3 regions of the Streptomyces spiramyceticus genome follow, and region 2 is predicted to be linked to each of the others. Evidence: predicted binding sites of a transcription regulator. Region 2 holds the regulator's gene; each other region holds the start of a gene.
What was found. The regulator HrcA, encoded in region 2, represses chaperone genes, less so after heat shock. The targets are predictions, from matches to a motif close to TTNGCACTCNGNNNNNCNGAGTGCNAA.

Region 1: the regulator HrcA is predicted to act here: its motif matches at 2,794-2,820, upstream of PXH83_RS11605 (FmdB family zinc ribbon protein).
Region 3: the regulator HrcA is predicted to act here: its motif matches at 2,339-2,365, upstream of groES (co-chaperone GroES).

What each region holds. Positions count from the first base shown of each region.
Region 1 is NZ_JARBAX010000001.1:2,599,248-2,603,712, reverse strand. Features, by position in the region: gene PXH83_RS11625 (hypothetical protein) at 4-231, shown strand; gene mscL (large conductance mechanosensitive channel protein MscL) at 245-715, opposite strand; gene PXH83_RS11615 (hypothetical protein) at 839-1,291, opposite strand; gene PXH83_RS11610 (S-methyl-5'-thioadenosine phosphorylase) at 1,514-2,347, opposite strand; gene PXH83_RS11605 (FmdB family zinc ribbon protein) at 2,429-2,782, opposite strand; gene PXH83_RS11600 (MFS transporter) at 2,983-4,251, opposite strand.
Region 2 is NZ_JARBAX010000001.1:1,777,307-1,781,771, reverse strand. Features, by position in the region: gene PXH83_RS08140 (DUF3097 domain-containing protein) at 1-792, opposite strand, end outside; gene PXH83_RS08135 (MBL fold metallo-hydrolase) at 847-1,569, opposite strand; gene hrcA (heat-inducible transcriptional repressor HrcA) at 1,755-2,771, shown strand; gene dnaJ (molecular chaperone DnaJ) at 2,772-3,905, shown strand; gene PXH83_RS08120 (nitronate monooxygenase) at 3,972-4,465, shown strand, end outside.
Region 3 is NZ_JARBAX010000001.1:3,930,173-3,934,637, reverse strand. Features, by position in the region: gene PXH83_RS18070 (ester cyclase) at 1-53, shown strand, start outside; gene groL (chaperonin GroEL) at 161-1,786, opposite strand; gene groES (co-chaperone GroES) at 1,883-2,191, opposite strand; gene PXH83_RS18055 (polysaccharide deacetylase family protein) at 2,420-3,280, opposite strand; gene PXH83_RS18050 (polysaccharide deacetylase family protein) at 3,277-4,176, opposite strand; gene PXH83_RS18045 (class I SAM-dependent methyltransferase) at 4,286-4,465, shown strand, end outside.

The DNA.
Region 1 (4,465 bases), 820 kb from region 2:
GGTATGAGCACCGCCCCCGCCCACGGACCGCGCGATCCGGAGCACGAGCCCGAGCAGCAGCCGGAGCGAAAGCCACGGCCCAAGCCGGCACTGGACTTCGGAGATCCGCTCGACCAGCAATCGGCGGACGATACGGACCGAGGGTGGGGTGAGCGGGCTCCAGGCGAGTCCTCCGGCAGCGCGGCCGCCCTCGCCCGCTTCCTGGACGAAAAGCCGCCGCACCACCTCTGAGCAGCAGCAGTGGCTACGGGTTGTCGTGACCCGAGCCGCGCTGCGCCACCAGGGCGTCCCTGATCTCCTTCAGCAGCTCGACCTCGGTGGCTTCCATGACTTCCACCGTGGCCTCCTTCTCCTTCTTCCGCTTCGCCTGCCTGGCCAGGTACTTGGACATGGGCAGCACCATGAGGAAGTAGACGACCGCAGCGGTGATCAAGAAGGAGAGCGTCGCGTTCAGGACCGAGCCCCAGAGGATGTTGACGCCGGTGGGCTCCCCCTTCGCGTCGATGCCGCAGGGGTCCTTCAGGCAGGAGGAGTAGACGTCCAGGTTCTTCGTGCCGATCGCCCCGACCAGGGGGCTGATGATCCCCTTCACCACGGCGTTCACGATGTTCGTGAACGCGGCGCCGATGACCACCGCGACGGCAAGGTCGATCACATTGCCGCGCATCAGGAAGACCTTGAAGCCCTCCAGGACGCTCTGCTTCTGCTCGCTCACGAATGAGCCTCTTTTCGCATTTACCGGGGACGGAGCAAACCGTTCCGCAACCTACGTCAGCACGTGACGGGCCTGTCCAGTCGCGGCCCACGAACCAGTGACATGCGGGCGCGCCAGTTCTAGTCAGCACAACGTCACCGCCAGCTGCGACGTCGTCCCCGCACCGGCCAGTTCCGCGGCCGTGTTCCGGGGGACGGACAGGACCACCAGCGCCCCGCTGTCGTCTCCGAAAGTCCCGGCCGCCGCCTTCGGTACTTCGGCCACCCGGGCACCCGCGGCCACCACCCGCGCACCGGATCTCGCGCCGCCCGCCGACGCGTTGGCGGCGGCGATCACATCGACGCGGTCGCCCCGCCGCAGCAGCCGCACGGTCGCGGCATCAGCGATACGTACCGGCGCGGACACCATCTCCACCGGCTTCCGCTCACGCTGCGGCGCGGCGACGGCCGCCGCCGGCCCGGCTCCCGTACGACCCGTGTCGTACACGCCCGAAGCGGCCAGCGCGGCGGCTGCCATGGCGAGTGCGCCCGCCATCGCCCGCTTCCTGCGCCGCACCGCGCGCCGCAGGAAGCGCATGCCGCCACGCACCCGAACAGGGGCGAACCCGGGCACACCGCAGGGAGGCGGGGCCGGACGCGCGGGAAGAGAGTAAGTGGGGGACGTAGAGGACGAGGGGGACACGGAAACCACCGCCTGCCGCGAGGAGATTCGGCTGAACGCTCCTCACGATCCACGCTCTGCCCGGATCCCGCCGGAGCCTGTGGACCACCCCCGGTCTGTGGAAAACTCGCTCACCCGCTAGGGCAGTTCGATCCCCGTGTCCAGCCCGTCGAGCGCGTGCGCGCACAGGCAGTCGCGCGCCTCGTCCGCCGGCAGCCCGGCCACCGCGTCGAAGAGCACGGAGCGCAGCCGGTCGACATTCGCGGCGAAGACCTTGAGCACCTCCTCGTGGGAGACGCCCTCGCCCGTCTCGGCCCCGGCGTCCAGGTCCGTCACCAGCGCCAGCGACGTGTAGCAGAGCCCGAGCTCCCGGGCGAGTACAGCCTCCGGGTGCCCGGTCATGCCGACCACCGACCAGCCCATCGCCGCATGCCACCGCGACTCGGCCCGCGTGGAGAAACGCGGCCCCTCTATGACGACCAGGGTCCCGCCGTCCACCGGCTCCCAGTCACGCCCGCGTGCCGCCGCGACCGCAGCCTTGCGCCCCTCGGGGCAGTACGGGTCGGCGAAGCTCAGGTGCACCACCTTCGGCAGCTTCCCGTCGACCGGCGTCTCACCGTCGTAGAAGGTCTGCGTACGCGCCTTCGTACGGTCCACCAGCTGATCCGGTACGAGCAGCGTCCCCGGCCCGTACTCGGCGAGCAGCCCGCCCACCGCGCACGGCCCGAGCACCTGGCGCGCGCCGACGGAACGCAGCGCCCACAGGTTGGCGCGGTAGTTGATGCGGTGCGGCGGCAGGTGGTGACCGCGACCGTGGCGGGGGAGGAAGGCGACCCGCCGCCCGGCGATCTCACCGAGGAAGAGGGAGTCGCTCGGCTTCCCGTAGGGGGTGTCCACCTGTACCTCGGTCACGTCCTCCAGGAAGGAGTAGAAGCCCGAGCCGCCTATCACGCCGATCTGTGCGTTCAACATGGCCGCCACAGTAGCCGGGCACGGACATGCCGAAGACCCCGCCGTCCGATACGGCGGGGTCCTGTTACGGCATGTGGCGCGCTACGCGGCCGAGGTGCTGCTGGAAGAGCTCGACGAACCCGAAGAGCCACTGGTGCTCGACGACGCGGCAGGCTTCGAGTCGGACGAAGACCCCGAGGACCCCGAAGACGAGGACGACGAAGAAGACGACGCGGCGGTCTTCGCGGACGACGTGGCCGGCGTGCTGCTCGACGAGGAGCCGCGGCTGTCGTTCCGGTAGAACCCGGAACCCTTGAAGACGATGCCGACCGCGGAGAACACCTTCTTGAGGCGTCCCTGGCAGCTCGGGCACACGGTCAGTGCGTCATCGGTGAACTTCTGCACCGCCTCGAGGCCTTCGCGGCACTCGGTGCACTGGTACTGGTAGGTCGGCACTTGTCTTCCTCCTGGCACTCTCGCTCGTTGAGTGCTAACAATCGTCCATAGTAGCTGTTACGCGCGGCTGACTGGAGTAACGTCTGTCACCTGCCTGCGGGCAGCGGTCAGGGCTTGGCCGTCATGAGGGTCCTCGGACTCAAGTGAGAAGCCGCCGCATTTCATGTGGTGGAGGAGTCACAGTGACGTATTCCGCTGCGTCATTCACCGACCGCGACAGGATCGCGGTGGACCGAGCCGCGCGTGACCACTCGGGTCGCGCGGCCCGGCGTCAGCCGCGAGCGCAGCGCCACGAGCGTGATCAGCGCAAGCGCCGTACCGCCCAGCGGCACCAGGAACCCGGCGCTGGCCCCGTTCGCGTCCGCCAGTCGGCCGGCGACAGTGACGGCCGCGGCCTGGCCGAGCGCAACGGCGCCGGTCAGCCAGGTGAAGGCCTCGGTACGGGCCGAAGCCGGCACCAGGGTCTCGACCATCGTGTAGCCGGTGATCAGCGCGGGCGCGATGCACAGGCCGACCAGCAGCCCCAGCCCGGCGAGCAGTGGCACGGAGTGCACCGCCCACAGTCCGGAGGCGGCCAGGGTCAGGGCGGCGTACCCGACCATCAGCCGGCGGCGGGGGCCGACCTTCCAGGCGATCGCGCCGCATGCGATGCCCGCGAGCATGTTGCCCGCGGCGAAGGTGCCGTACAGCAGCCCGTTGACGCCGGGGTTGCCGATCTCCTCGGAGAAGGCGGTCAGCGAGACCTGCATTCCGCCGAAGACCGCTCCGATGCCCAGGAAGGCCATCGCGAGGACGCGTACGCCCGGCACGGAGAGGGCGGAGGCCCGGCGTCCTTCGGACACGGTCAGGCGTCCGGCCTGCGGCTGGGTACGCCGCTGCATCGCGAAGAACAGGCCGCCGACCAGCGTCAGCGCCGCCTCTGCGGCCAGACCGGCCGCCGGGTGCACACCGGTGCACAGCGCGGTCGCGAGCACCGGGCCGACGACGAAGGTGAACTCGTCCGTCACGGACTCGAAGGCGGCCGCCGTCGACATCAGCGGCGAGCCCTCCAGCTTGGCGGCCCAGCGGGCCCGCACCATCGGGCCGATCTGCGGTACGGAAGCACCGGTAGGGACGGCCGCGACGAACAGTGCCCACATGGGGGCGTCCGCGAGCGCGAGCGCCGTCAGTGTGACGACGGAAGCGGTGTGTACAAGGACGCCCGGAATCAGAACAGCGCTCTGTCCGAAACGGTCGGCCAGTTTGCCGCTCTGCGGCGCGAACAGTGCCATGGAAACGCCGGTTACTGCGGCTACAGCGCCCGCGCTTCCGTACGAACCAGTGGTGTGCTGCACCAGCAGCACGATGCCGATCGTCAGCATCGCGAAGGGCTGCCGTGCCAGGAATCCGGGCAACAGGTACGTCCATGCTCCAGGGGTGCGGAGCAGCCGGCCGTAACCAGGGCGCGGGGTGGTGACCGTGTTGGACACGGTCCTTGCCTTTCTGCCGCCTGGTGACGCTCCCCTGTGCACGCGGTGGTGGGCGTGCGGGAGCCGCCGAGAGCTGTCCTCTTGCGCAGGACCGGCGGTAGATACCAGGACACCCACCGAGAGGGGGCCGGCCGCCGTACGGTCGCGCCAGCTCTGCGTCAGGCAGAGTTGGTCGATCAGTAGACCTTCATGTTACAGGGTGTCCCTGGGGTGA
Region 2 (4,465 bases):
GTCGATCAGCTCTTCCACTCGGCCCAGCAGCGCCGGCTCCACGTCCTTGTACGAGCGGACCCGCGACAGGATCCGCTGCCACGCCGCCCCCGTGTTCTCCGGCCAGCCCAGCGCCCGGCACACCCCCGTCTTCCAGTCCTCGCCGTGCGGGACCTTCGGCCACCCGGGGATTCCCACCGACGACGGTTTCACCGCCTCCCAGACGTCGATATAGGGGTGGCCGACCACCAGGACGTCCGCGCCCGTCACCTGTGCCGCGATGCGGGACTCCTTCGAGCCCGGGACCAGGTGGTCGACCAGGATGCCCAGGCGGGCCTCCGCGGCCGGGGCGAAGTCCGCGACGATCGCGGGGAGGTCGTCGATGCCCTCCAGGTACTCGACGACCACGCCCTCGATGCGGAGGTCGTCGCCCCAGACGCGCTCCACCAGCTCCGCGTCGTGGCGCCCTTCGACGTAGATGCGGCCGGCGCGCGCGACCCTCGCCCTCGCCCCCGGTACGGCGAGCGAGCCCGACGCCGTGCGCGTCGCGGTCCGCGCGGGGGGCGCAGTGGGGCGTACCAGCGTGACGACCCTGCCCTCCAGCAGGAAGCCGCGCGGGGTCAGCAGGAACACCCGGTGCTTGCCGAAGCGGTCCTCCAGGGTCACCGTCCCCGCCTCGCAGCGGATCACCGCACCGCAGAAGCCTGTCGTGACCTCCTCCACGACCAGATCCGGTTCGGCGGGGACCTCAGGAGCGGCGGCGGTCTTCTTCCAGGGGGGCGTCAGATCGGGCCCGTACTGTCTGCTGCGCATTCGGCCGACGATAGTGCCGACGACAGTCCCGTACCGTCCGTCTCACCGTCCGTCTCACGAGACGCCGAAGCGCGCCGCCAACTCGTCCCGCTGCGCGCGGACATACGCCGCGTCCACCACCGCCCCGTGCCCCGGTACGTACACCGCGTCCTCGCCGCCCAGCGACAGCAGGCGGTCCAGTGCCCCCGGCCAGCTCGACGGGTGCGCGTCCGGGCCCGCCTGCGGGGTGCCCGACTCCTCCACCAGGTCGCCGCAGAAGACGACCTCGGGGGTGCCCGGCACCAGGACCACCAGGTCGTGGCCGCTGTGGCCGGGGCCGACGTTCGCCAACAGCACCTGGCGGCCGCCGCCGAGGTCCAGCGTCCACTCGCCGGAGACCTTGTGGTGCGGCACGACCAGTACGTCCACGGCCTCCGCGGCCGCCACCCGGTCGACGCCGTGCCGCATCGCGTCGTGCCGCAGCTCGTCCCGGCTCCGCCTCAGCACCTCGTCGACACCGACCGCCCCGTACACCTCGGTCCCCGCGAACGCCGCCGTCCCCAGCACATGATCGAAGTGGGGGTGGGTGAGGGCGATATGCGTCACTCTCCGGCCCAGCAGCCGCTCTGCCTCACCGCGCAGTTCCGCGCCCTCGCGAAGCGTCGAACCCGTGTCGATCAGAAGGGCTCCGCCGGACCCGGCGACGAGGCCGGTCGTCGCGTCCCACACGGGCAAACGCCGCCGGCCGACCCCCGGGGCGAGCCGCTCCCAGCCTGCCTCTTCCCAACTGACGTCCATACCGCGACGCTAGACCCAACCCAGGGCCCCTCGCCCGCTGAACAGCGCCGTCGCGCCATAACGTGACCGGCCGCCCTTGCTAGGGGCCCACCTCCCCGCCGTACACTGGGCCGGGGGTTTGCTGGCACTCCCACGAGGCGAGTGCCAAAGCCGGCACCGACGAACAACAGCTGGAGGTGTGCGCGATGCTCAGCGAACGCAGACTCGAGGTGCTTCGCGCCATCGTCCAGGACTACGTGGGCACCGAGGAGCCCGTCGGCTCCAAGGCGCTCACAGAGCGGCACAAGCTCGGCGTCTCCCCGGCCACCGTCCGCAACGACATGGCGGCCCTGGAGGACGAAGGCTTCATCGCCCAGCCGCATACGAGCGCCGGGCGCATCCCGACGGACAAGGGCTACCGCCTGTTCGTCGACAGGCTCGCGGGCGTCAAGCCCCTGTCGTCGCCCGAGCGCCGCCCCATCCAGAACTTCATGGACGGAGCGGTCGACCTCGACGACGTCGTGGCCCGTACGGTCCGGCTGCTCGCGCAGCTGACCCGGCAGGTCGCCGTCGTGCAGTACCCGTCGCTCACGCGGTCGACGGTGCGGCACGTGGAGCTGCTTTCGCTCGCTCCTGCCCGGGTGATGCTCGTACTCATCACGGACACCGGCCGGGTCGAGCAGCGCATGATCGACTGCCCGGCGCCGTTCGGCGAGACGTCCCTCGCGGACCTTCGGGCGCGGCTCAACAGCCGGGTCGTGGGCCGCCGCTTCGCGGACGTACCGCAACTGGTGCAGGACCTCCCCGAATCCTTCGAGACGGAGGACAGGGCAACCGTCACGACGGTGCTCGCCTCCCTCATGGAGACCCTGGTCGAGGAGACCGAGGAGCGGCTGATGATCGGCGGCACCGCCAATCTCACTCGCTTCGGGCATGATTTTCCCCTCACCATCCGGCCGGTGCTGGAGGCGCTGGAGGAGCAGGTCGTGCTCCTCAAGCTGCTCGGTGAGGCCAAGGACTCGGGCATGACCGTACGAATCGGGCACGAGAACGCCCATGAAGGGCTGAGCTCCACGTCCGTCGTCGCAGTCGGCTACGGTTCGGGCGACGAAGCAGTCGCGAAACTCGGCGTGGTCGGACCGACCCGCATGGACTACCCCGGAACGATGGGAGCGGTACGCGCAGTGGCACGTTACGTCGGACAGATCCTGGCGGAGTCGTAAGTGGCCACGGACTACTACGCCGTACTCGGCGTGCGCCGCGACGCTTCTCAGGACGAGATCAAGAAGGCATTCCGGCGGTTGGCGCGTGAGCTCCACCCGGACGTGAATCCCGATCCCAAGACGCAAGAGCGCTTCAAGGAGATCAACGCCGCGTACGAGGTGTTGTCGGACCCGCAGAAGAAGCAGGTCTACGACCTCGGCGGCGACCCCCTCTCGCAGGCGGGCGCCGGAGCCGGCGGCTTCGGCCAGGGCGGCTTCGGGAACTTCTCGGACATCATGGACGCCTTCTTCGGTACGGCGTCCCAGCGTGGGCCGAGGTCGCGTACGCGGCGCGGCCAGGACGCGATGATCCGGCTGGAGATCGACCTCAACGAGGCGGCCTTCGGCACGACGAAGGACATCCAGGTCGACACCGCTGTGGTGTGTACGACCTGTTCCGGTGAGGGCGCGGCGCCGGGTACCTCGGCCCAGACCTGCGACATGTGCCGCGGTCGCGGCGAGGTCTCGCAGGTCACCCGGTCCTTCCTGGGCCAGGTCATGACCTCGCGGCCCTGCCCCCAGTGCCAGGGCTTCGGCACGGTCGTGCCGACCCCGTGCCCGGAGTGCGCCGGCGACGGCCGCGTACGGTCGCGTCGCACGCTCACGGTCAAGATCCCCGCCGGTGTCGACAACGGCACACGGATCCAGCTCGCGGGCGAGGGCGAGGTCGGCCCGGGCGGCGGCCCCGCCGGTGACCTGTACGTCGAGATCCACGAGCTGCCGCACGCGGTGTTCCAGCGGCGCGGCGACGATCTGCACTGCACAGTGACGATCCCCATGACGGCGGCGGCGCTGGGCACGAAATGCCCGCTGGAGACGCTCGACGGGGTGGAGGAGATCGACGTACGACCGGGCACGCAGTCCGGCCAGTCGATCCCGCTGCACGGGCGCGGCATCACGCACCTGCGGGGCGGCGGCCGCGGCGACCTGATCGTGCACGTCGAGGTGCTGACCCCGTCGAAGATGGACCCGCAGCAGGAGGACCTGCTGCGCCAGCTCGCGAAGCTGCGCGGGGAGGAACGGCCCACGGGTCAGTTCCAGCCGGGACAGCAGGGTCTGTTCTCGCGCCTGAAGGACGCCTTCAACGGGCGCTGAGCCCGCCGCCCTCCCGTGCGGAAGGCTGGATTCGGCGCAGTGCGGAGGGCATGAAACTATGCGTTCATGTCCTCCGCACTGACCGATCTCTGCCGTTATCCGATCGTGCAGGCCCCCATGGCGGGCGGTGCCTCCTGTCCGCAGCTCGTTGCCGCCGTCTCCGAGGCCGGTGGTCTCGGCTTTCTTGCCGCCGGGTACAAAACCGCGGACGGCATGTACGAGGAGATCAAGCAGCTGCGGGGGCTGACGAGCCGTCCCTTCGGCGTCAATCTCTTCATGCCGCAGCCCGGCAACGCCGACCCCGCCTCCATCGAGGTCTACCGGCACCAGCTCGCCGGCGAGGCCGACTGGTACCAGACTCCCCTCGGTGAGCCGGACAACGGCGCCGACGACGGCTACGAGGCCAAGCTGGCCATCCTCATCGACGACCCCGTCCCCGTCGTCTCCTTCACCTTCGGCTGCCCCACTCGCTCCGTCCTGGACGCCTTCGCGAAAGCCGGCACTGTCACGATCGTGACGGTCACCTCGCCCGAGGAGGCCCAGGCCGCGCAGTGGAGCGG
Region 3 (4,465 bases), 2.2 Mb from region 2:
GGTGGCACTTCGACGCCCTCGGCCTGATGCGGCAGCTCGGCGCCCTGAGCTGAAACGAAAACAGGAAGCCCCTGTTCCCGCCGCCGAGCGGCAGGAACAGGGGCCTTCTACGACGCGTCGGACGGACGCGTCAGACGCCAGACGTCATGCGTCCTGGACGTCAGTGGGAGTGGCCGTGGCCGCCGTGACCGGCGTCCGCCTCTTCCTCGGCCGGCTTCTCGACGACCAGGGTCTCGGTCGTGAGCAGCAGCGACGCGATGGACGCGGCGTTCTCCAGCGCGGAGCGGGTGACCTTGACCGGGTCGATGACGCCGGCCTTGACCAGGTCGCCGTACTCGCCCGTCGCGGCGTTGAAGCCGTGACCCTTGTCGAGCTCGCTCACCTTGGCGGTGATGACGTAGCCCTCAAGGCCGGCGTTCTCGGCGATCCAGCGCAGCGGCTCGACGACGGCGCGGCGCACGACCGCGACACCCGTGGCCTCGTCGCCGGTCTTGCCCAGGCCGTCCTCCAGGACCTTGGCGGCGTGCACCAGAGCGGAGCCACCACCGGAGACGATGCCCTCCTCGACCGCGGCGCGGGTCGCGGAGATGGCGTCCTCCAGGCGGTGCTTCTTCTCCTTCAGCTCCACCTCGGTGGCGGCGCCGACCTTGATCACGCACACGCCGCCGGCCAGCTTCGCGAGGCGCTCCTGGAGCTTCTCGCGGTCCCAGTCGGAGTCCGTGGACTCGATCTCGGCCTTGATCTGGTTGACGCGACCGGTGACCTCGGCGGAGTCGCCACCGCCGTCGACGATGGTGGTGTCGTCCTTGGTCACGGTCACGCGGCGGGCGGAGCCCAGCACGTCCAGACCGGCCTGGTCGAGCTTGAGGCCGACCTCTTCGGCGATGACGGTCGCACCCGTGAGGGTGGCGATGTCGCCGAGCATGGCCTTGCGGCGGTCACCGAAGCCCGGGGCCTTCACCGCGACGGCGTTGAAGGTGCCACGGATCTTGTTGACGACCAGGGTCGACAGGGCCTCGCCCTCGACGTCCTCGGCGATGATCAGCAGCGGCTTGGAGCCACCGGCCTGGATGACCTTCTCCAGCAGCGGCAGCAGGTCCTGGATCGAGCCGATCTTGCCCTGGTGGATCAGGATGTACGGGTCGTCGAGGACGGCCTCCATACGCTCCTGGTCGGTCACCATGTACGGCGACAGGTAGCCCTTGTCGAAGGCCATGCCCTCGGTGAAGTCGAGCTCCAGGCCGAAGGTGTTGGACTCCTCGACGGTGATGACACCGTCCTTGCCGACCTTGTCCATCGCCTCGGCGATGAGCTCGCCGACCTGCGAGTCCTGGGCGGAGAGCCCGGCCACGGCAGCGATGTCGGACTTGTCCTCGATCGGGCGGGCGTTCGCGAGGAGGTCCTCGGAGATCGCCTTGACCGCGGCGTCGATGCCCTTCTTCAGGGCGGCCGGGGAAGCGCCGGCGGCGACGTTGCGCAGACCCTCGCGGACCAGTGCCTGGGCCAGCACGGTGGCGGTGGTGGTGCCGTCACCCGCGATGTCGTTGGTCTTGGTCGCCACCTCCTTCACGAGCTGGGCGCCGAGGTTCTCGTACGGGTCGTCGAGCTCGACCTCACGGGCGATCGTGACACCGTCGTTGGTGATGGTGGGGGCGCCGAACTTCTTGTCGATGACGACGTTGCGGCCCTTGGGGCCGATCGTCACCTTGACCGTGTCGGCAAGCTTGTTGACGCCGCGCTCGAGGGCGCGACGGGCGTCCTCGTCGAACTTCAGGATCTTCGCCATGGAGCTGTCTCAGTCCTCTCAAAACGAACTGCGCCCCTGCCGCCCGGCAATCGCTGGGGGGCCAGGGGCGCAGATCAAAAGCAATCTTCGGGCGAGTTACTTCTCGATGATCGCGAGCACGTCGCGAGCCGAGAGGACGAGGTACTCCTCGCCGCTGTACTTCACCTCGGTGCCGCCGTACTTGCTGTACAGCACGACATCGCCGACGGAAACGTCGAGCGGCAGGCGCTCGCCGTTCTCGAAGCGGCCCGGGCCCACGGCCAGGACGACGCCCTCCTGGGGCTTCTCCTTGGCGGTGTCCGGAATGACCAGGCCAGAGGCCGTGGTCTGCTCGGCGTCGAGCGGCTGGACCACAATGCGGTCCTCGAGCGGCTTGATGGCAACCTTGGAGCTGGTGGTCGTCACGGTCCGGTCTCCCCCTTCGGAGATCTCACGGGGTTAACTGATGTGGGGTGGCGACCAGGTGGATCCGTCGTCGCGGGTGCCGGACCTGCCCGTCGCTACTGTTGGCACTCCCCAGTGGAGAGTGCCAACGCCGAGACTATGACGCGGTTAGCACTCGGTCAAGCGGAGTGCCAATCCAGCGCGGCCGGAAGTGCGTTCCCGCCCTCCCCCGGCCCGCCCTTTCCGCCATCAGAGGTAATCCTCAAGACGCGCCACCGCGAAACCTTGTTCGTGGATACGGCGCAGCATCCGCGCCGTCATCTCGGTGATCGTCGAGTCCTTGAGAGCGCCGGGTCCGCGGAAGTGCGCGAGCACGATGTCGCCGGGCCGCAGCCGGTCGCCCTCCACGTACCGCAGGTCATGGATCTGCATCGACGCCCGCCACAGCACCACCGCCTCGGCCCCGCAGTCCCCCGCCGCCCGCAGTGTCTGGCTGTTGTACGCCCCGTACGGCGGCCTGAAGAGCCGTGGCCGGGCGCCGAAGCGGGCCTCCAGGCGGTCCTGCTGGCCGCAGATCTCGGCGCGCTGTCCGGCGTACGAAAGACCGGGCAGATAGACGTGGCCGAGCGTGTGGTTCTGTACGGTGCTCAGGCCGCCGCCCGCGCGCCTCAGCCGGTCGAAGTGGTCGTATCCCGGCGAGCCCACGCTGTCCGTGAGGAACATGCTGATCGGCAGCTTCAGGTCGTCGACCATCCGGACGAACGCGGGGTCGCGCTCCGCGCCGTCGTCGAAGGTGAGGAAGACGACCTTGTCGCGGGTGGGTACGCGGTCCACGACAAAGGGCCGTTCGGGCTTACGGGCCGGGGGCGCCGGCGCCGGGCGGAGCGGCGCGGGCAGACCCCACCGTGCGTACGCCCCGGCCCGCGGCCGTGACTGCCCCTTCAGGTTCGCCCGCGCCCCCGCATGCGGGCCCTCGTCCCCCCTCTCCGGCGCGACGCTGCGCACCGCTTTCCTCCCCAGCCGCTCGACCGGGCCGACGGACTGGGCACACCCGGCGACCAGGAGCGCACCGGCCAGTAGCCCGGCCGTCGGCCGGTGCGCGTGACTCACAGGTAGTCTTCCAGCCGGGCTACCGCGTACCCCTTGCCGGTGACCGTCTTCATGACCTGCCGGATCATGTCCGGCATGGTTCCCTTCCAGTCCCCGCGCCCACGGAAATGGGTGAGGATGATGTCGCCGGGGTGCAGGTCGCGGTCCCACTCCCGCCACTCCATCCGGTCCGGGAATGCCTCTGCGGCCCACAGGGGCACGGCCTTGATCCCGCAGGACTTGGCGGCGCGCAGGGTCTCCCCGTTGTAGCTGCCGTACGGCGGCCTGAAGAGCGGTGGCCGTTTGCCGAAGTGCTTCTCGATGAGAGCCTGCTGGCCGCAGATCTCGTGCTGCTGCTCGGCGTACGAAAGACTGGGCAGATAGGGGTGGTTGAGGGTGTGGTTTTGCAGGGAAACACCTTGGTCCTGCATCTTCTTGAAATAGCCGTAGTCCTCGCGCACCAAGTAGTCACTGAGGAAGGCGCTGTACGGGATGCCCAGCTCGGTCATCATCCGCAGCAGCTTCGGGTCCTTCTCGGCGCCGTCGTCCATCGTCAGGAAGACGACCCGTTCCTTGACCGGGACGGTGGTGAAAACGGGTGGCAGTCCGGGGCCCGCCTCGAACCCCTTCCGTGTCTTGATCTCCGGTTTCACCGCGGGCGGCGGCGGTGCGGGCAGCGGGGGCTGGACGAGCCCCCACTTCTGGGCGGCGGCAATGCGCGCGACGTGGCTACGCCGCAGACGCTCGGCGTACTCGGCAAGAGATCCCGCAGGGGCCGCTTGATACTCCCGCTGCTGGCCGGGGGCGGGTGCGGGGTTCCCGGCCGGTTTTCCCTCGGCGGCACAGGCGGGGCCGACGGCGGCGACAAGGAGCACGGCCAGGGCCACGCGGGCCTGCCTGCCCCCCTTTTCGGTCATTCTGTCGTTTTGTCGTACTAGTTGCATGGAGCCTGATGCTGTCAGCGCACGGGCTCGCCGCCCGGCCGACACCGCGACCGGGCGCGCACGGTCCCCCGGCTGGCCCACAATTGACCGGGTGAACGACCTCGACGCCTCCGACGACGCCCCCGACACCCCCCTGGCCTCCTTCGCGGCCCTGCGCACCGACGAGGGCCGGGCCCTCCTCGCCTCGCTCCACGACTACAACCCGGCGGACGAGCTGGCCACCGCGACACGCCTGCGCCGCGACCACCCGGCCGCGCTGGTC